Regions from separate parts of the Streptomyces sp. NBC_01171 genome, predicted to be linked through region 2. Evidence: riboswitches for the same ligand, from Rfam matches in the RefSeq annotation. Region 2 holds a riboswitch; the other holds the start of a gene.
The links. A riboswitch is a leader RNA that binds a small molecule or an ion and turns the genes downstream of it on or off. The one in region 2 is predicted to bind S-adenosylmethionine.
Positions count from the first base shown of each region.

Region 1: linked by a shared signal. The riboswitch ahead of OG448_RS22240 (aminotransferase class V-fold PLP-dependent enzyme) and the one ahead of thrC (threonine synthase) in region 2 are both predicted to bind S-adenosylmethionine.

Region 1 is NZ_CP108609.1:4,826,623-4,837,083, reverse strand. It holds gene OG448_RS22275 (hypothetical protein) at 1-845, opposite strand, end outside; gene OG448_RS22270 (NlpC/P60 family protein) at 875-1,879, opposite strand; gene OG448_RS22265 (NlpC/P60 family protein) at 2,118-3,158, opposite strand; gene OG448_RS22260 (NYN domain-containing protein) at 3,369-4,712, opposite strand; gene OG448_RS22255 (hypothetical protein) at 4,777-5,016, opposite strand; gene OG448_RS22250 (rhomboid family intramembrane serine protease) at 5,179-5,949, shown strand; gene OG448_RS22245 (Lrp/AsnC family transcriptional regulator) at 5,946-6,227, shown strand; gene OG448_RS22240 (aminotransferase class V-fold PLP-dependent enzyme) at 6,420-7,775, opposite strand; SAM riboswitch class IV at 7,946-8,062, opposite strand; gene trpD (anthranilate phosphoribosyltransferase) at 8,170-9,234, opposite strand; gene OG448_RS22230 (cytochrome bc complex cytochrome b subunit) at 9,386-10,461, opposite strand, start outside.
Region 2 is NZ_CP108609.1:3,668,757-3,679,217, reverse strand. It holds gene groL (chaperonin GroEL) at 1-925, opposite strand, end outside; gene OG448_RS17120 (cold-shock protein) at 1,202-1,405, opposite strand; gene OG448_RS17115 (MoaD/ThiS family protein) at 1,814-2,089, opposite strand; gene thrC (threonine synthase) at 2,086-3,360, opposite strand; SAM riboswitch class I at 3,378-3,535, opposite strand; gene OG448_RS17105 (glucosyl-3-phosphoglycerate synthase) at 3,717-4,661, shown strand; gene OG448_RS17100 (trehalose-6-phosphate synthase) at 4,735-6,150, shown strand; gene otsB (trehalose-phosphatase) at 6,382-7,242, opposite strand; gene OG448_RS17090 (DUF3263 domain-containing protein) at 7,279-7,503, opposite strand; gene OG448_RS17085 (ABC transporter substrate-binding protein) at 7,539-8,789, opposite strand; gene OG448_RS17080 (ROK family protein) at 8,928-9,872, shown strand; gene nagA (N-acetylglucosamine-6-phosphate deacetylase) at 9,872-10,461, shown strand, end outside.

The DNA of each region.
Region 1 (10,461 bases), 1.2 Mb from region 2:
CAGTCGGCGTACCCCTCGGACAGCCAGAGCGGGGTGGCGGCGGTGGTCGCGGAGCGGGTGGCGACATGGGTGGTCTCGTGGGTGAGCACGACCTGTTTGCCCAGGTCACCGAGGGCCGCGTACGCCTCCGGGTTGACCACCACCCGGTCGGCGGGGGCCCGCCCGGCGCCCGGTGTCTCGGCGGTGGTGACGGCGGCGATGCCCCGGTACTGGGCGGCGGGCGAGCCGAGCAGCGCGGCCATGCCGTCCAGCGAACGCGGCACCAGCACGACCACCCGCCGGGCCCAGTGGGCGCCCCAGGCGCGGGAGACGGCCGGTACGGCGCGGTCGGCGAGCCGGGCGTAGCCGCGCAGCTCACCGGTGCTCTGCCCGGTGCCCAGCACCAGGCTGTGCGCGCCGGGGACGGCGCTGACCGGGCCCTGGTCCCAGAGCTGCTGCCCGGCGCCCTGCGCGGGTCCCTCGGCGGCGACGTACCAGCCGCCGTCGGCGGTGTGGCTCAGGGTGAGGGTGCGGCGGGCGGTGACGGGCGCGGTGTCCTGCCCGGCGACCCGGTAGCTCAGCTCGGCGTCCGCGCTGGTGCCGTCCGGGCGCAGCGAGGTGATCCGGTAGGCCCAGGAGGCCAGTGGGAGGGCCCGGAGCCGGGTGTAGGGGGTGCGGGTGCCGGTGGTGGCGTACGCGGCCTCGTCGTGGCCGAGCAGGGCGGTGGCCCGGCGGTCGAGCACCCGCTGCACCTCGGCGCGGGCGCCGGTGTCCGGGGCCCGGTGGCCGCATCCGGAGAACGCCGGCAGGAGCAGCAGGCAGAGTCCCGCCGCCGCTGCTCGCCACGCTCCGTCCCGGCCGGCCACCGTCCGATCGTACGGGGTGCGGCGAGGGCTCAGGGCCGGGTCACCGCGGAGATCGGGAGCATGCCGACCCGGTCGTAGCGCACCGCCGCGCCGGGGTGGGGCGCGTGGATCACCTGGCCGTTGCCGACGTACATGGCCACATGGCTGGCGTCGGAGCGGTAGATCACCAGGTCGCCGGGGCGGGCCTGGGAGAGCGGGACCTGGTGTCCGGCGTTGCGCTGGGCCTGCGAGGTGCGCGGGAGCTGGACGCCCGCCCTGGCGTACGACCACTGCATCAGGCCTGAACAGTCGAAGCCGGAGGGTCCGTTGGCGCCCCACACATAGGGCCGGCCCAGCGCGGAGCGGGCGGCGGCGAGCGCGGCGGCGGCACGGGGGTCGAGGTCGCCGAGGCCGGTGAGGTCGGGGCGGCCGGAACGGGAGGACCGGTTGTAGTCGGCGCGGTCGGCGGCGGACAGGGAGTCGAAGAGGCGCCGGGCGCGGGTGAGGCGCTCCCGTACGTTCCGCTTGTGGGCGGCGACCGCCTTGCGGCTGCGCTCCAGGTCGCCGAGCTTGGCCTCCGCCTCGGCCCGCTCCTGGGCGAGGTCGCGCAACGTGCCGCTCAGCTCGCGCAGTTGTCCGGCCTGGCGGGTGTCGATGCGGTCGACGACGGACGCCTTGTCGAGGTAGTCGTCGGGGTCGGCGGAGAAGAGCAGGGCGACGGCCGGGTCGATGCCGCCGGAGCGGTACTCGGCACCGGCGAGCGAACCCAGCCGCTCCCGCAGGGAGTTGACCCGCTGCTGGGTGCGGGCGATGTGGTCCTGGGCGTCGCGGACCTCGTGGCGGAGCTTGTCGGCACGCTCGTCGGCCCGGTCGTAGTCCTCGGTGGCGCGCTCGGCCTGGGCGTAGAGCCGGTCCAGTTCGGCGCGGGCGCCGTCCCGGGGTGCCGCGTGGGCGGCGGGTACGGCGCCGAGGGCGGCGGCCGCGGCCGACAGCACGCACAGGGCGGCTGCGCCCCGGTCGCATCCGGATGTTGCGGGACGGCGATGGGACGCCACGGTGGTCCTTCCCCTGGACGACGGGAATCGTCCCCCCGGCGCGCGGACGGGCGGGGGCCCTCGGTGCCGGGGAAACGCGCCAGACAGTAGCCGCAGCGGCACCCGCCGGCCAACGACCGCCGTGCGCACACACGGTGACGCCCCGACGCCGACGCAGGTCAGCGGCGGGGCGCCAGGGGTCGCGCGGTGCCGTGATTCGCCCGTTCGGGCGGGTGTGGCGAGGAGACCGGAGCCGGTGTCAGACGCGGACGCCGAACATGAACGGGCCGCCGATGGTGCTCATGGACTCGTAGCGGACGACCGTGCCGGTGCGCGGGGCGTGCAGGATCTGGCCGTTGCCCGCGTAGAGACCGACGTGGTGGATGTCGTTGAAGAAGAAGACGAGGTCGCCGACCTGGAGGTCGCTCGTGGAGTAGATCCGGGTGCCGATGTTGGCCTGCGCCTCGGAGGTGCGCGGGATGGAGACACCGGCCTGGGCGTAGGCCCAGGAGGTCAGACCGGAGCAGTCGTACGAGGAGGGGCCGGTGGCGCCGTAGACGTACGGGGTGCCGATCTTGCTCTGGGCGGCGGAGAACGCGGCTCCGGCGCGGCCGGAGGCGGGGACGGCGTTGCCGAGCTGGACGCGCTCGCTGGAGGAGCGGTCGGCACGCTGCTGCTCGGCGGCGAGGGCCTGCTTCTCCTTGGCGGTCAGGGTGTTGAGCAGGCGCTGCGCCTCGCCCAGCTTGCCCTGGACCTCCTGCTTCTTCTTGCCCAGCTCGGTGCGGGTGGCGGCGAGGTCCTTGAGCTTCTCGGTGGCCTCGGCGCGGTCCTGGGCGAGTTCGCGCTGCTTGTCCTGGATCTTTCTCAGCGCCTCGACCTGCTGGCCGCTCAACTGGTCGAGCGTGGACGCCTTGTCGAGGTAGTCGTCCGGGTCGGCGGAGAGGAAGAGCTGGACCGAGGGGTCGATGCCGCCACTGCGGTACTGGGCGGTGGCGAGCGAACCGAGGCCGTCGCGCAGCTTGTTGAGGTCCTGCTGGCCGCGGGCGACGTTGTCCTGGATCGTGGAGATCTCCTTCTGGAGCTTCTCCTGCTTCTCCTTGGCGCCGTTGTACTTCTCGGTGGCCTGCTCGGCCTGCTCGTAGAGCTTGTCGACCTGCGCCTTGACCTCGGTCTTTCCGGGCTTCTCGCTCGGGGCCGCGTTGGCCGCGTTCGCGCTCAGCGCGACGGCGGCGGCCGCCGCGGTGGTCAGCACGGTGACACGCGTGCGACTCGGCTGCTTGGGTCGACGATGGGACGCCACTGAGGACGAACTCCTTCTTGTGAGTGATCACCCGCTCGGAGGTTCGAACCGACCCTAGTGACCCAGTTGTGATCAGTTCAAATCCTCACAGCAAAAAATCCAGTCCCTCGCTGCATATTTTGCACTCAACGCACCACACGTGACGTCGGGTTGACTCTCCGTACCCCACAGACGCCCTCAATCCGGTCATGCGGCACGTCCGTTGGGCGTTCAGGACAGTCGCTTGAGAAGTACCGCAGAGGCCACCGGGCGCGCGCCGGCGCGTGCGACACCGTCCGCCACCTCGCGGTCGGTGGAGGCCACGATGACCGGCCGGCCCGGCGGTTCGGCGCGGACGAGCTGGCGGATCAGCTCGTCCGCCGTCACGCCCGGCTTGGAGAACAGCACCCGCACCCCGCGCGGCGGCGCGAGCAGTACCGGTGCGGCCAGTTCGGCGCCGTCGAAGACACAGGTGACCTCGGCGCCGGTCTGCGCGGCGAGCGCGGAGAGCTGGCCGAGCAGTCTGAGCCGCTGCTTCTCCAGCGGCATCTGCGGATAGCCGGTCTTGGTGACGTTGTAGCCGTCGACCACCAGATGGGCCTGCGGCAGCGCGAGCAACTGGTCGAGGATGGCCGGGTCGTGCTCGGACAGGGCGCGGGCGGCGATGTCCTTGGGGGTCATCCGGCCCGGCTCCACCGCGTCCACGGTCTCCGCCGGACGCACCGACACCGGCGGCAGGGCGAGTTCGCGGCGCAGCCCTTGAGCCGCCTCCAGCACGGTGTCGAGCAGCAGCCGTACCCGCATGTCCTCCACGCTGCGGCCCTCGCGGACCGCGCGGCGGGTCGCCTCCAGCGCGGCCTCCGACTCGCCGAGGCGGGTCTTGAGCCGGCGGGACTCGCTCTCGGCGGCGGAGACGGCCGCCTGGCCCTCGGCCCGCGCGGACTCGGTCTCGGCACGCTCCTTGCGCAGCGCGGCCTCTCCGCGCTTGACGTCGCTCAGGGCCGAGCGCAGCTTGCGGTGCAGTGCGTCGGCCTCCTTCTTGGCCGCGTCCAGCTCGGCGCGCAGCCGGGCGGTCTCGGCGCGGGTGTGCTCGCGGGCCCGCTCCAGCTCCTCGCGCAGCTTCTCCAGCTCGGCGCGGCTCTCCTCGTCCACGCGCTCGGCGTCGGCGCGCTGGGCCTCCTCGCCGGCCGCGGCGACCAGCTTGGCCCAGCCCGGCGGGCGCAGCACATAGGCGGCGGCCGCGACGTCGAGGGGGTCGGCGGCCGGGGGCGGCGCGCCCGCTTCCAGCGCGCCGCACAGCTCGGGCTGGGTCTCCTTGTAGCGCTCGCCGATCCGCTGCCGGAAGAGGCGTTCCGTCTCCAGCGCGGCGGCCATCGCGTTCCCGGCGAACTTGGCCCGCCGGTTCGGCGCGAACCGGGCGTACTGCCTCAGAGGAGCGGGCAGTTCGGCCATGGTCAGGGCACCGAAGGCGTCCGAGACGATTCCCACGACCCGGCGGCGCACGCCGTCGGGCAGCGGACGGTCAAGCACCTCGGCGGTGCCGTCCTCCGGCCCCCCGCCCGCGGTCTCCACCATCCGTCACACCCCAATGCCCGACATGCCCGACCCATCCGTCCGATCCCGCGCGGACCGCTCCGCCTCAGGAGGCGGCGCCCGGCCTGTCCACGAGTTCCACCTGGTCCACCGCGTTGCACCAGCGGCAACGGACCGACTCGATGGTCTCACTGACCACCTCGCGTTCCTCGACGGACGGCTCCCCGGCCAGGTCGAGGTGGACGTACTCGACGACCTTGGAGGAACGGGTCACGTCGAACCGGGTGAGGTTGCCGCACAGGGTGCAGCGCCAGCGTGTCGTGGCGGTCGGCGGAGGAACCGTCATGGCGCAGCTCGCTTCCTTCTCGTCGCGTCCGGCGGACTTCGGCGCGCCGGGTCCGGCGCGTGTGGCCGTAACCCTACGGCCTGCCGGGTGTTCGCCGCCCGCCTGTCCGAAGCGGCGAGGCGGTCTGTACCGGTGCGTCCGGTTACGTCATGCTCTGTATTCATGATCAGAGAGTGGAGCACGACCGCCGCCCGGACCGTCAGGGCGGTCCGGGGCACCCCCGCGCCGCTGACGTACGGCCTCATCGCCCTGTGCTGCCTGATCTTCCTGCTGGGCCCGGCCTCCGGTTTCACCCACACGTACGGCACCGGGGACGCGCTGCTCGCGGCGCAGCGGGCGTACTTCCGGCACTGGGGGGTGATCCCGGCCGGTCTCTTCGCGGAGCCGGTGCGCGACGCGCTCACCCCGGTGACCGCGCTGTTCGTGCACGGGAGCTGGGTGCATCTGCTCGGCAACATGCTGTTCCTCTTCGTCTTCGGCGTGCTCACCGAGGAACGGATGGGCCGCGTCGAGTTCGCCCTCTTCTACGTCGGCTGCGGCTACCTCGCCCTGCTCGGGTACGCGCTGGCCAACGCGGACTCCGAGCAGTCCCTGGTCGGCGCCTCGGGGGCCATCTCCGCGGTCCTCGGCGCCTTCCTCCACCTCTTTCCGCGGGCCCGTGTCACCAGTCTCCTCCCGTTCCTCTTCTTCCTCCCGCTGCGCTTCCCGGCCTGGGTGGTGCTGCCCTTCTGGGCGGGCCTCCAGTGGTACGCGGCGGGCCGCGCGCCCGAGGGTCCCGGCGTCGCCTACCTCGCCCATGTGATCGGCTTCTGCCTGGGCTTCGGCTACGCCTGGCTGCGGTACGGCAGGAAGCAGCGCGCGAACGACCGGCCGGGCGAGGCTAGAGTTGAGCCCGCCCCGGCTACGGCGTCCAAGGGAGAGAACCAGCCGTGATCACCGCGATCGTCCTGATCAAGACCAGCGTGGACCGGATTCCGGAGATCGCCGAGCAGATCGCCGCGCTGGAGAGCGTGAGCGAGGTCTTCTCCGTCACCGGCACCTACGACCTGATCGCCATGGTCCGCGTGGCCCGCCACGAGGACCTCGCCGAGGTCATCCCCGGCCGCATCAGCAAGATCCAGGGCGTGGAGGGCACCGACACCCACGTCGCCTTCCGCACCTACTCCCAGCACGACCTGGAAGCCGCCTTCGCCATCGGCCTCGACAGCTAGCCCCTCCGGGGGCGGCGCCGCGAAGTCCCACCCGGCGCCGCCAGGGTCCTGGGCGCTGCGGCCGGACGACCGGGCCCGTCGCCAGGCCGACGGCGGCGGGCGGCCGCTTCGGGGCATCCGCCGGGCCGCCCTTCCCCCCATCGAGCCGACGCCGTCCGACCGGGTCGAGCCCCGGGCCGCCGGAACCGCGCCTCAGCTCTCCGGGACGCAGCGGCCGTTTTCCGTGCGGTAGGTCCAGCGGGCGCCGCGGGTGACCAGTTCGCGCAGGGCCGTCACGAAGCGGGTGACGTGCTCGTCCGGGGTGCCCGCGCCGAAGCTGACGCGGACGGCGTTCAGGGTGCCGGTGCCGCAGCCGGCCTGCTCGGCGGCGGCCGTGCCGAGAAGGGCGTGCACCAGGGGGTGGGCGCAGAAGAGGCCGTCGCGGACGCCGATGCCGTACTCGGCGGAGAGCGCGGCGGCGAGGTGGGAGCTGTTCCAGCCCTCCACCACGAAGGAGAGGACGCCCACGCGCGGGGCGTCGTCGCCGAACAGGGAGAGCACCCGCACCCCGGGCACCTCGGCGAGGCCGGCCTGGAGCAGCCCGAGCAGGTGCCGCTCACGGGCGGCCAGCGCCTCAGGGCCTGCCTCGGTGAGCGCCCGGCAGGCCGAGGCGATCGAGTAGGCGCCGATGACGTTGGGGGAACCCGCCTCGTGCCGGGCGGCGCCCTCGTGCCACTCCACCTCCACGCGGCCGTCGGCCCGCCGGGCCACCGTGCGGCTGGCGCCGCCGCCCGCGAGGTACGGCTCGGCAGCCGAGAGCCAGTCGGCCCGCCCGGCGAGCACCCCGGAGCCGAAGGGCGCGTACAGCTTGTGCCCGGAGAACGCGATCCAGTCGACGTCCAGCTCGCGCACACTCACCGGCTGGTGCGGCACCAACTGGGCGGCGTCCAGCACGATCCGCGCCCCGGACGCGTGCGCGGCGGCCGCCAGTTCGCGCACCGGCCACAGCTCGCCGGTGACATTGGAGGCGCCGGTGACGCAGACCAGCGCGGGGCGCGCGGTGTCCCGGGCGGCGAGGGCCCGCTCCAGCGTGCGCACGGCCCCGGCGGCACTGCGCGGGGCGTCCAGGAAGGTCACGTCGGCCTCGCGCCAGGGCAGCAGCGCGGCGTGGTGCTCGGTCTCGAAGACGTACACCTCGCACCCGGCGGGCAGCGCGCGGGCCAGCAGGTTCAGCGAGTCCGTGGTGGACCGGGTGAAGACCACCTGGTCGTCGCCCCGGCAGTCGAGGAACTCCGCGACCGTGCGGCGGGCGTTCTCGAACAGCTCGGTGGAGAGCTGCGAGAGATGCCCGGCGCCCCGGTGCACGCTGCCGTAGTAGGGGGCGTAGGCGGCGACGTCGTCCCAGACCCGCTGGAGCGCGGGGGCGCTGGCGGCGTAGTCGAGCGCGGCGTAGCCGACCTCTCCCCCGGTGACGAGCGGCACGGCGACGTCCCGGCCGAGCACCGGCAGCGGGGCGGGCACGGCTTCGGTCGCGGCGGGGGCGGGGGCGAAGGCGGTGGAGACGGACATGGCTGAACTCCCGTGAGGCAGGCCGGAGTCACCGCGCGCAGGGCATGCGTACGCGGCGCCGGAGGAAGAGTGAAAGGGGGTGTGCGGAGGCGGGGCTCGGCGGCCCTAGCGCATTCGCTTGCTCACGGAAAAAAGCTCCCTCGTACGACCAGGACCCCTGGTTCTCGAGGGGTCCGCGCTTGCCGTAGACCTTCTGGGCTACGGCCTGGTCCTCACCCGGAGCACCCCGCCACGGACGGAGGGTTGCCGGACAGCCGGCCGGGGCCGCATGGCTGTCGCTCATGACCTGATCAGGAAGCTAGCCGGACGGTGCGCGCGGCGCAACCGGCGTCCGGATGCCGAAACGCCGGCGCGGCGGAGAGCAACCGCTCCCCGCCGCGCCGAAAAACACCACTTACCGGTTGCTGGCAGCCACCCAGCGCTCCAGCGTGCGCGCCGCCGCCCCGGAGTCGATGGACTCGGCAGCTCTCGCCATGCCCGCCCGGAGCTGGTCCGCCAGCGGCTCCTCCGTCGGGTCCAGCGCCACCAGCGCGGCCGCCGAGTTCAGCAGCACCGCGTCCCGCACCGGCCCGCGCTGGCCCTCCAGCACCTGCCGGGCCACCATCGCGTTGTACGCCGGGTCGCCGCCGCGCAGCGCCTCCACCGGCACCAGCTCGATGCCGACGTCACGCGGGTTGAAGACCTCCTCGGTGACCTTGCCGTCGCGCACGATCCACACCCGCGAGGGCGAGGTCGTGGTCAGCTCGTCCAGTCCGTCCTCGCCCCGGAAGACCAGCGAGGAGTTGCCGCGCTCGGCGAAGACGCCCGCGACGATCGGCGCCATGGCCAGGTTCGCCACGCCCACCGCCTGGGACCGCACCCGCGCCGGGTTGGTCAGCGGACCGATCACATTGAAGACCGTACGGATGCCGAGCTGGCCGCGCGCGGCGCCGACATGACGCAGCGCCGGGTGGAACTTGACCGCGAAGCAGAAGGTGATCCCCGCCTCCTCCGCGACCTCCGCCACCCGCTTCGGCGTCAGCTCCAGGTTGACGCCGAGCCGCTCCAGCACGTCCGAGGAACCGGAGGCCGAGGACGCGGCCCGGTTGCCGTGCTTGATGACCTTCGCGCCGGTGCCGGCGACCACGATGGAGGACATCGTGGAGATGTTCACCGTCTTGGCGCCGTCCCCGCCGGTGCCGACGATGTCCACGGTCCGGCCGGGCACCTCGATCACGTTGGCGTGGTCGTACATCGCCCGGACGATCCCGGTGATCTCCTCGACCGTCTCGCCCTTGGCCCGCAGCGCCACCAGGAAGCCCGCGATCTGGGCGTCCGTGGCCTCGCCGCGCATGATCCGGTTCATCGCCCAGGCGGTGGCGTCGGCGCTCTGGTCCCGGCCCTCCAGCAGGGCGTTCAGTACCTCGGGCCAGGAACGGCCCGCCGCGGTGTCGCCTCCAGCGGGGGTCACAGCGCTCATCAGGCCGCTCCTGGGTGTGTGTGAGGAAGATCAGGTGTTCCGGGGCACGCGGGGTGCCCGCTCCCACCCTATCCAGCCCGAACAGGGCGAAGGGCCCCGCCGGTGTTCCGGACGGGGCCCTTCGGCCGTGGCGTGGCGACGCGCGCGGGGATCAGTGGTGGCCGTGGCCGCTCGTGATCTCCTTGTACTCGTCGACGGTCGGCTTGGGGATCTGGTTGTCCTTGCCGTAGTAGGCGTTGGACAGCTTGACCCGCAGCCGCTCGGTGGGCTTCACCTTGCGCTCGACCCCGTTCTCGTCGACCGTGGGGCCGATCTCGGCGGGCTCGTACTGGTGGTGCGCCGTCAGGGTGTGGAGCTGCTCCTGGCTGAGCGGCTCGTGCACCTCGATGAACTCACCGTGCGGCAGGCGCTTGATGATGCCGGTCTCGCGGCCGTGCAGCACCTTGTCCTTGTCCCGGCGCTGGAGGCCGAGGCAGATCCGCTTGGTGGCGATGAACGCGATCACCGGTCCGGCGAAGAAGAAGATCCGGACGAACCAGGTGACCTGGTTGATCGACAGGTGGAAGTGGGTGGCCCACAGGTCGTTGCCACCGCCCACCAGACCGATCATGTACACCGTGACCCAGGCGACGCCGAACGCGGTACGCGTCGGGGCGTTGCGCGGGCGGTCCAGGATGTGGTGCTCGTTCTTGTCACCGGTGACCCAGGACTCGATGAACGGGTAGACCGCGATGGCCATCAGCACGACACCGAACAGGATCAGCGGGATGAACACGCCCAGGACCAGCGTGTGGCCCCAGAAGTTGATCTCCCAGCCCGGCATGTAGCGGACCAGACCCTCGGCGAAGCCCATGTACCAGTCGGGCTGGGCGCCGGTGGAGACCTGGTCGGGCCGGTAGGGGCCCATCGCCCAGATCGGGTTGATCTGGGTGACCGCCGCGATGGCCGCGATGACACCGAAGACCAGGAAGAAGAAGCCTCCGGCCTTGGCCATGTACACCGGCAGCAGCGGCATGCCGACGACGTTGGTCTCCTTCTTCCCCGGACCCGCGAACTGCGTGTGCTTGTGGTAGAAGACCAGGATCAGGTGCGCCACCATCAGGCCGAGCATGATGCCCGGCAGCAGCAGGATGTGGATCGAGTAGAACCGGGCCACGAAGTCGTGGCCGGGGAACTCCCCGCCGAAGAGGAAGAACGAGATGTACGTGCCGACGATCGGCATGGACA
Region 2 (10,461 bases):
TCTCCAGCTTGAGACCGACCTCCTCGGAGATGACCTCGCCACCGGTGAGGATGGCGATGTCGCCGAGCATGGCCTTGCGGCGGTCGCCGAAGCCCGGAGCCTTGACGGCGACGGACTTGAAGGTGCCGCGGATCTTGTTGACCACCAGGGTCGACAGGGCCTCGCCCTCGACGTCCTCGGCGATGATCAGCAGCGGCTTGCCCGACTGCATGACCTTCTCCAGCAGCGGGAGCAGGTCCTTGACCGAGGAGATCTTGGAGTTGGCGATGAGGATGTACGGGTCCTCGAGCACCGCCTCCATGCGCTCCATGTCGGTCGCGAAGTAGGCGGAGATGTAGCCCTTGTCGAAGCGCATGCCCTCGGTGAGCTCGAGCTCCAGACCGAAGGTGTTGCTCTCCTCGACGGTGATGACGCCTTCCTTGCCGACCTTGTCCATCGCCTCGGCGATGAGCTCGCCGATCTGGGTGTCGGCGGCGGAGATGGAGGCGGTGGAGGCGATCTGCTCCTTGGTCTCCACGTCCTTGGCCTGCTCAAGGAGAGCGGCGGAGACAGCCTCGACGGCCTTCTCGATACCGCGCTTGAGGGCCATCGGGTTGGCGCCGGCGGCTACGTTGCGCAGGCCCTCCTTGACCAGGGCCTGGGCCAGCACGGTCGCGGTGGTCGTACCGTCGCCGGCGACGTCGTCCGTCTTCTTGGCGACTTCCTTGACCAGCTCGGCGCCGATCTTCTCGTACGGGTCCTCGAGCTCGATCTCCTTGGCGATGGAGACACCATCGTTGGTGATCGTGGGGGCGCCCCACTTCTTCTCGAGGACGACGTTGCGGCCCTTGGGGCCGAGCGTCACCTTGACGGCGTCCGCGAGCTGGTTCATGCCGCGCTCGAGGCCGCGCCGCGCCTCCTCGTCGAACGCGATGATCTTGGCCATGTGAAGTGGTCCCTCCAGGACTGGGGGTGATTCCTTCGGACCGCGCCCGCGCCCGCGACGGACGGCTCGCCGGCCTCGTGGTTCCTTGCCCCACCCGGCCTGCGGGCCTCACCGACCCGGTCCTTCGTTGTCACTCTCACCTTCAGAGTGCTAACGCAATGATTAGCACTCACCCAGGGCGAGTGCAAGCGCCTTCGGGGGATCAGGACGGGACTTAACAGGACGAAGGGCCCGCACCCTGTACCGGGTGCGGGCCCTGCGCGCTGCTGGAGACGTTCAGGCGGTGACGCGAACCATGTCGGCCTGCGGGCCCTTCTGACCCTGCGAGATCTCGAACTCGACCCGCTGACCCTCTTCCAGGCTGCGGTAGCCGTCCATCTGAATCGCGCTGTAGTGGACGAAGACGTCCGCACCACCGTCGACCGCGATGAAGCCGTACCCCTTCTCCGCGTTGAACCACTTGACGGTGCCCTGAGCCATGGCTAACTCCCCTATTACTGGCCCTTGCGCAGATCCACACCTCGTGAACCTGGGTCAGACCTCGCCCCCCAATCAGTTGGGGGCGTGCGCCGGAACGCGTCGACCGCGGCTGAATGTATCTGTCCAACTGCCGTCTGCAACAGGTCAATCGGACGAGAATTCTGGACGGACACAGTCCGGAATCTGCCGCAACTTCGGCTGAATTCGGGGCAAGTCGGGCCCCATAAAAACCAACAAATGCCGCACATTACCCGCGCATTTTGGCTGCTTCTTGTCGGGCTCGCGGCATGAATCAAGGGCGCCCGGCTCACCGGAGCGGGAGCGCGTTCCCCAACTCTACCGCGCTCAATCACGCAGAATGGCCCCCTCCGTTTCTCTTGCGGAGGGGGCCATTACCGAAGGTAAATTTCAGCCGCCGGCGACCGCCGGAATGATGGAGACACCCGCGCCGTCGGGCGTGGCGGTCTGAAGTCCGCCCTCGAAACGCACGTCGTCGTCATTGACGTAGACATTCACGAACCGGCGCAGCTTGCCCTGGTCGTCCAGGACGCGGGCGGCGATGCCCTGGTGGTGCTTCTCCAGGTCCTCGATGACCTCCGCGAGCGTGCCGCCCTCGGCGGCGACCTCGGCCTGCCCGCCGGTGTAGGTGCGCAGGATGGTCGGGATGCGAACGGTCACGCTCATGCGAGGCCAGCCTCTCGGAAGGAGTCCAGGTTCGGGCGGATGGTCGCGGTCAGACCGGTGCCGGCGACCGCGTCCAGGGTCTTCAGGCCGTCGCCGGTGTTGAGGACGACGGTGGTGAGCGAGGGGTCCAGCGCGCCGGACTCGATCAGCTTGCGGGTGACGCCGACCGTCACCCCGCCCGCCGTCTCGGCGAAGATGCCCTCGGTGCGGGCCAGCAGCTTGATGGCGTCCACGATCTGCGGGTCCGTCACGTCCTCCACCGCCCCGCCGGTGCGGCGCGCGATGTCCAGCACGTACGGCCCGTCGGCCGGGTTGCCGATGGCGAGCGACTTGGCGATGGTGTCCGGCTTCTGCGGCCGCACCACGTCGTGGCCCGCCTTGTACGCGGCCGACACCGGCGAGCAGCCCTCCGCCTGGGCACCGAAGATCTTGTACGGCTTGTCCTCGACCAGCCCGAGCGCGATCAGCTCCTTCAGCCCCTTGTCGATCTTGGTGAGCTGGGAGCCGGAGGCGATCGGCACCACGAGCTGGTCGGGCAGCTTCCAGCCGAGCTGCTCGCAGATCTCGTACGCCAGCGTCTTGGAGCCCTCGGCGTAATACGGCCGCAGGTTGACGTTGACGAAGCCCCAGCCCTCGCCGGCCGGGTCGCCGATCAGCTCGGAGCAGAAGCGGTTCACGTCGTCGTAGTTGCCCTCGATGCCGACCAGCTCGCCGCCGTAGACGGCGGCCATGACGATCTTGCCCTGCTCCAGGTCGTGCGGGATGAACACGCAGGAGCGCAGGCCCGCGCGGGCGGCGGCCGCGCCGACCGCGCCGGCCAGGTTGCCGGTGGAGGAGCAGGAGAGGGTGGTGAAGCCGAAGGCGCGGGCCGCCTCCAGCGCCTGGGCGACGACGCGGTCCTTGAAGGAGTGCGTCGGGTTGCCGGAGTCGTCCTTCACGAACAGCCCGCCGGTGACGCCGAGTTCACGGGCCAGACGGTCGGCCTTGACCAGCGGGGTCCAGCCGGGGTTGAGGTTCGGCTTGTCGGCCACGTCGGCGGGGACGGGCAGCAGCGGGGCGTAGCGCCAGATGTTCGCCGGGCCGGACTCGATGCGCGTCCGGAGCTTCTCGGTGTCGTACGCGGAGAAGTCGTAGGCGATCTCCAGCGGCCCGAAGCACTCCTCGCAGGCGAAGACGGGACCGAGCGGGACGCGGTGTCCGCACTCCCGACAGCTCAGGGCGGCGGCGGGTCCGAGATCGACGGTGGGGGTGGCGACAGTCTGCACAGCCATGGAGGCGAGGCCCTTTCTCCTCATCTTCCTCACGACGCATCTCGCCGTGAGACGGATTTGGCACCTTCCCTAGCCGGGAGCCTCGCGCGTGCCGCGACGTGTCGCGCACGGGAGACCGGCTGGAGGGTTGCCGGGGCTTCATCGGGCCGTTTCCCTCTGCCCCTCTGGATGAGCGGTATTCGGTTGTGAACGCCGTCCGACCTCGACATGCGATGGTCATCGGCGTTGTTCAAGACTGTAACCGAAGGCCAGGAGAGTTGAAGGTGTCGTCCGAACCGCGAGATGGATCACGCGGGGACCGGCGCCGAACCGGCCGGCCCGCGCAGACACGTCCCCACAGTGAGGAGCCGCAGACCATGCTGGAAGAAACCGAGCGCTGGCTGGCCACCCGCTCCTGGTCCGTGGCCGACCGCCCGCTGCACCGTGTGCTGGCCGCCAAGCAGCGGTCCGGGCAGCGCGTCTCCGTGGTGCTGCCCGCGCTGAACGAGGAGGCGACGGTCGGCGAGATCGTCTCCGTGATCCGCCACGACCTGGTCTTCCAGGCGCCGCTGGTGGACGAGATAGTCGTGGTGGACTCCGGGTCCACCGACCGCACCGCCGAGGTGGCCGCCGCCGCGGGCGCGCGGGTGGTGCACCGGGACGAGATCCTGCCCCGGCTGCCCGCCGTGCCCGGCAAGGGCGAGGTGCTGTGGCGCTCCCTGCTGGCGACCAGCGGGGACATCGTGGCCTTCGTGGACGCCGACCTGAAGGAGTTCTCCTCCGACTTCGTCCTCGGCATCGTCGGCCCGCTGCTCACCGATCCGGGCATCGACCTGGTCAAGGCGATGTACGACCGTCCACTGGGCGGCGCCGCCGGGCAGGGCGGCCGGGTGACCGAGCTGATGGCCCGCCCGCTGCTGAACATGCACTGGCCGCAACTCGCCGGGTTCGTGCAGCCGCTCGGCGGGGAGTACGCGGCCCGGCGCTCCCTGCTGGAGCGGCTGCCGTTCCCGGTGGGGTACGGGGTCGAGCTGGGCATGCTGGTGGACTCGCTGCATCTGGTCGGGCTGGACGCGCTGGCCCAGGTGGACGTCGGGGTGCGCAAGCACCGGCACCAGGACGGGCAGGCGCTCGGCCGGATGGCCGCCGCGATCTACCGCACCGCCCAGCTCCGGCTCGCGCGCGGGCATCTGGTGCGGCCGGCGCTGACCCAGTTCGAGCGGGGGGTGGGCGGTTTCGAGCCGCGTACGTACTCGGTGGACACCGAGGAGCGGCCGCCGATGGCGGAGATCGCGGAGTACGCGGCGCGGGAGGTGGCGTGAGCGGGGCTGTATACGGTCGGCTCGCCGGTCGCGCGTACGTTTGAGCATTTGTGGGCCGGGCTAGGTTGAGGCCATGGCTACGCAGGGTGCTGAGGTGCTGGTCGCGTCCAATCGCGGCCCGGTTTCGTACACGGTCGGTCCGGACGGTGAGCTGAGCTCCCGCCGGGGCGGCGGCGGTCTCGTCTCGGGGCTGTCGGCGATCGGTCCGGACACGGACGCGGTGTGGGTGTGCGCCGCGCTCGGGGACGGCGACCGGGAGGCGGTGCGGCGCGCGGACGGCGCACTGCTCCCCGCCGAGGACACCGGCGGGCAGCGGGTGCGGATGCTGGACATCGACGCGGAGGTCTACGCCGACGCGTACAACGGGATCGCCAACTCGGCGCTGTGGTTCGTGCACCACATGCTGTACCAGACGCCGCTGGAGCCGGTGTTCGACGCGGAGTTCCGCCGGCAGTGGGACGCCTACCGCGCCTACAACCAGGCGTTCGCGGAGGCCCTGGCCGAGGAGGCGGCGCCGGGGGCGGCGGTGCTGATCCAGGACTACCACCTGGCGCTGGCCCCCCGGATGCTGCGCAAGCTCCGGCCCGACCTGCGCATCGGCCACTTCTCGCACACCCCTTGGGCGCCGCCGGACTACTTCCGCCTGCTCCCGGACGACATCGCGGCCGAGCTGCTCACCGGCATCCTGGGCGCGGACCGGGCGGCCTTCCTGACCCGGCGCTGGGCGGACGCGTTCACCGACTGCTGTCACGCGGTCCTGGGTCCGGGCATCCCGTCGGGTACGGAGATCGGGGTGCACGGTCTGGGCGCGGACGCGGAGTTCCTGCGGGAGCGGGCGCACCGGGCGGACGTGGACGAGCGGATGGCTCTGCTGCGGGAGGAGATCGGCGAGGGGCGCCGGACGATCGTCCGGGTGGACCGTACCGAGCTGTCCAAGAACATCGTGCGCGGGCTGCTGGCGTACCGGCGCCTCCTGGAGGACCACCCCGAGTGGCGCGAACGCGTGGTCCACGTCGCCTTCGCCTACCCCTCCCGCCAGGACCTCGCCCTGTACCGCTCCTACATGGAAGAGGTCCGCCGGGTGACGGAGCAGATCAACTCCGAGTACGGCACCCCCACGTGGACGCCGGTCCTCCTTCACCTCGACGACGACTTCGCCCGCTCCCTGGCCGCCTACCGCCTCGCCGACGTAGCCCTCGTGAACCCCATCCGCGACGGCATGAACCTCGTCGCCAAGGAGGTCCCGGTCGTCTCCGACGAGGGCGTGGCCCTGGTCCTCTCCCGCGAGGCGGGCGCGTACGAGGAGTTGTCCGAGCACGCCATCACGGTCAACCCGTACGACATCGTCGGCACGGCGGAGGCCCTCCACGAGGCCCTGACCCTCCCCGACCCGGTCCGCGCCGAACGCTCCAAGCACCTCTCCGACGCGGCGACGGCCCTCCCCCCGGCCAAGTGGTTCCTGGAGCAGTTGAACGCACTGCGGGGCTGAGCCGACGCATCGGCCGGCGGTCTGCTCAGTGACAGGCCAGCCAGCCGATGCCCAGGGCGGTGGTGAGACCGGCCCCGGCCCGGGCGGCGAGCCGGTTGCGGTCGGCCAGGAAGCCGAACAGCGCGGCGGTCACCAGCACGGCACCCGTACCGACCGCCGCGCGCGGCAGACCGTCGTCGTGACCGGGTCGCGCCGTGCGGCGGGCCCCACGTCGCCCGGTGACCTTCGGCTTCAGCCGAGGTGCGCCGCCAATTTTCCGAGCAAGTCCACCACACCCGCCGGGCCGTCCACCACCAGGTCGGCCCGCTCCGCCAGCTCCGTCACCTCGGTGCTGCCGCTGCACACCAGGAGGGACGGGGTGCCCTCGGAGCGGAGTTTTTCCAGGGCCGCGAAGGCGGGGAGGTCGCCGAGGTCGTCGCCGGCGTAGAGGACGGATTCGGCGCGTGTGGTGCGGAGGTGGTCCAGGAGGGCCACGCCCTTGTCCATGCCGGGCGGGCGGAGTTCGAGGACGAGGCGGCCGGGCTCGACGATGAGGCCGTGGCGGGTGGCGAGGTCGGTGAGGGGGGCGCGGAGGGTTTCGAAGGCGGCTTCGGGGTCCTCGGCACGGCGGGTGTGGACGGCGACCGCGCGGCCCTTCTCCTCGATCCAGGTGCCGGGCCAGGCACCGGCCCGGTCCAGGACGCCGGGGAGTTCCGCGCGGACCGCGGCGATGCCGGGATGCGGGGCGGGCGCGGTGACGGTGCCGGTGGCGGCGTCCCAGCGCTCGGCGCCGTAGTGGCCGAGGACGACGAGGTGCTCCAGGCCGGGGACCCCGGCGAAGCCGCCGTTGCGGACCGCGACCCCGGCCGGGCGGCCGGTGACCACGGCGACGGAGGCCACCTTCGGCGCGAGCGCCGCCAGCGCGGGCACCGCGCCGGGGTGGGCGCGGGCCTGGTCGGGGTCGGCGACGATGGGGGCCAGCGTGCCGTCGAAGTCCAGGCCGATCACGGCGGTACGCGGCCGCTCAAGCAGTGCCCGCAGACCGTCGCGGCCCGCCTGGGTCACCGGAACCGGCAGCGCACTGTCCTCGGCGGTGTTGTCAGGGTTGCCCATAGGGCGACACTATCCGCGCCGGGCCGCCCTCACGCCTCAGCGTTCCGACCTTCTCGCCTCGCGGACCCGGCGCAGCCGGTTGACCGTCACCGGGTCGTGCCGGAGGGCGCGCTCGTCGTCCAGCAGGGCGTTGAGGAGCTGGTAGTAGCGGACCGGGGCGAGACCGAGCTGCTCGCGGATGGCGCGCTCCTTCGCGCCGGGGCCGGGAAAGCCCCGGCGCTCCAGCGCGAGGATCGACTTCTCACGGCTGCCGAGTTCCATGTCGGCAACCGTAACCCCGACCCCTGACAGCGGGCTCAGCCCTGGGACTGCGCCGTGCTGTCGGCGGCGGTGGCGGCGGCCTGGAGCCGGGTCAGCACGCCCGCGGGGCTGCCGTCCGGGGAGACCGCCTGCCCGATGTCCTTCTTCACGGCCGCGCTGACGGCGGCCCAGGAGGTCTTGTTCACCGGGTACTGCTCGGCGGTCGGCAACTGCTCCAGGAAGGCGTGCAGGGGTACGTCGGTCTTCGCGTCCGACTGGCTCATCGCCTCGGAGGCGGAGGTGGTGACGGGCAGCAGACCGTACTTGCGGGAGAAGTCGAGGACGTTCTTCTGCTCGTACACGAAGTCGAGGAAGCTGCCGATCTGGCGGGCGTGGCCGTTCTGCTTGAAGGCCAGCATCCAGTCGGTGACGCCCATCGCGGCCCGCGCCCGTCCGGTGCGGCCCGGCATCGGGACCATGCCGAACTTCACGCCCTTCGCCTCGGCCTGCCGGATCAGCGTGGGGTGCCCGTTGAGCATGCCGACCTGCCCGTCCGCGAACGCGGCGAACGCGGCGGCCCGGTTGAGCCGGCCGGGGGCGACCGGACCGGTGAGCCCCTTGCCCACCAGGTCGTCCTTGAGCCAGGTGAACGTCTCGCCGTTCACCGCGGAGTCGATCGTGTACGTGCCGATGTCGTCGGTGTAGCCGCTGCCGCCGCTGAGCAGCCACTGCATGGTCTCGGCCTGCGCCTCCTCCGGGCCGAGCGGCAGCGCGAAGGGGTACTTCACGCCCTTGGCCTTGAGCGCCTCGGCGTCGGAGGCCAGCTCGTCCCAGGTGGTGGGCGGGGTGATGCCGGCCTGCTGGAAGAGCGACTTGTTGTAGAAGAGCACGCGCGTCGAGGCCGCGAACGGCATCGCGTACGGCGTGTGGTTCCAGTCCCCCGCGGCGGCGAGCTGCGGCTCGAAGTCGGCCTGGGTGCCGATGGAGAGCGTGTCGGACATCGGGTACAGCTTCCCGGCGGCCGCGTAGTCGGCGTACCCGCCGATCTGGGCCATGTCGGGCGCGTTCCCGGAGTCGACCATCTCCTTGACCTTGGCGTCGACGTCGTTCCAGGAGTAGACGCTGACCTGGACCTTCACATCGGGGTGCTTCGCCTCGTACGCGTCGACCAGCGCGGCCCAGTACTTCTTGGAGCTGTTGGCGGCGGAGTCGCCGTAGTCGGCGGCCACCAGCTTGAGGGTCGTGTCGGAGGAGCCCGTGCTCCCGCAGCCGCCGAGCATCGCCGTCATGCCCAGTGCGGACACCACCGCGATCGTTCCTGCCGTACGCCGACGCACCCTCAAAGCCCCTATCCCCTTGGTCAGACCATTCGATCTCGAACGCATAAGGTCTACACCACGTAAGTGGACTAGACCTCTCGCGGGTCGGCGGGTCACACTGGGCCGGTGAGACATGTCATCGCCCTGGACGTGGGCGGTACCTCGATGAAGGCCGCGCTCGTCGGCGAGGACGGCGCGGTGCTGCACCGCGCCCGCCGCGCGACGGGCCGCGAGAGCGGTCCCGGAGCGGTCGTCGAGAACCTCCTCGCCTTCGCCGCCGACCTGCGCGCGCACGGCGCCGCGCGCCTCGGCGCCCCCGCGCTCGCGGCCGGCGTGGCCGTCCCCGGCACCGTCGACGAGGCGCGCGGCACCGCGCTGTACTCGGCCAACCTCGGCTGGCGCGACGTACCGCTGCGCGCCCTGCTCACCGAGCGGCTCGGCATGCCCGTCGCCCTCGGCCACGACGTGCGCACCGGCGGCCTCGCCGAGGGCCGCGCCGGGGCCGGCCGGGGCACCGGCCGTTTCCTGTTCGTCGCGCTGGGCACCGGGATCGCCGGGGCGATCGGCCTGGCCGGCGGCGTCGAGGCGGGCGCGAACGGCTTCGCCGGGGAGATCGGCCACATCGTCGTACGCCCCGGCGGCGAGCCCTGCCCGTGCGGCCAGACCGGCTGCCTGGAGCGGTACGCCTCCGCCGCCGCCGTCGGCACCGCCTGGGCGAAGGCGAGCGGCCGCGCGGACGCGGACGCCGCCGACTGCGCGCGGGCCGTCGCCGCCGGGGACCCGGACGCGGCCCGCGTCTGGACCGAGGCGGTCGACGCGCTCGCGGACGGCCTCGTCACCGCGCTCACCCTGCTCGACCCCGGCACACTGATCGTCGGCGGCGGCCTCGCCGAGGCCGGTGACGTGCTGTTCCGGCCGCTCGGCGCGGCCATCGAGCGCCGGATCACCTTCCAGAGCGCGCCCGCCCTCGTCCCGGCCGCCCTCGGCGACGGCGCCGGCTGCCTGGGCGCGGCGCTGCTGGCCCAGGACCTGCTCGAGACCATCCCCCAGACCACGGAGGTACGCACCTGATGGCCGACAACAGCGCACCGGCCGGCCGGCCGCTGGTGCTCACCGGCGGCACCGTGGTGCTGCCCACCGGCGAGGTGCCCGGCGGGCGGATCGCCGTCGACGGCCACCGGATCGCGGAGCGCGCGCCCGAGGGCGCCGACGTGCTCGACGTGACCGGCCACTGGGTGGTCCCCGGCTTCGTCGACCTGCACAACCACGGCGGCGGCGGAGCGGCCTTCTCCGGCAGCGCCGAGGACGCGCTCACCGCCGTCCGCACGCACCGCGAGCACGGCACCACCACGCTGGTCGCGTCCACCGTCACCGACGACCTGGACGTACTGGCCCGCCAGGCCGGGCTGCTGGCCGAGCTGGCCGAGCAGGGTGACATCGCGGGCGTCCACTTCGAAGGCCCGTTCATCTCCCCGTGCCGCAAGGGCGCGCACTCCGAGGCGCTGCTGCGCGACCCGGACCCGGCCGAGGTCCGCAAGCTGGTCGACGCGGCGCGCGGCCACGCGAAGATGGTCACCCTCGCCACCGAGCTGCCGGGCGGCCTGGACTCCGTACGGCTTCTCGCCGAGCAGGGCGTGATCGCGGCCGTCGGGCACACCGA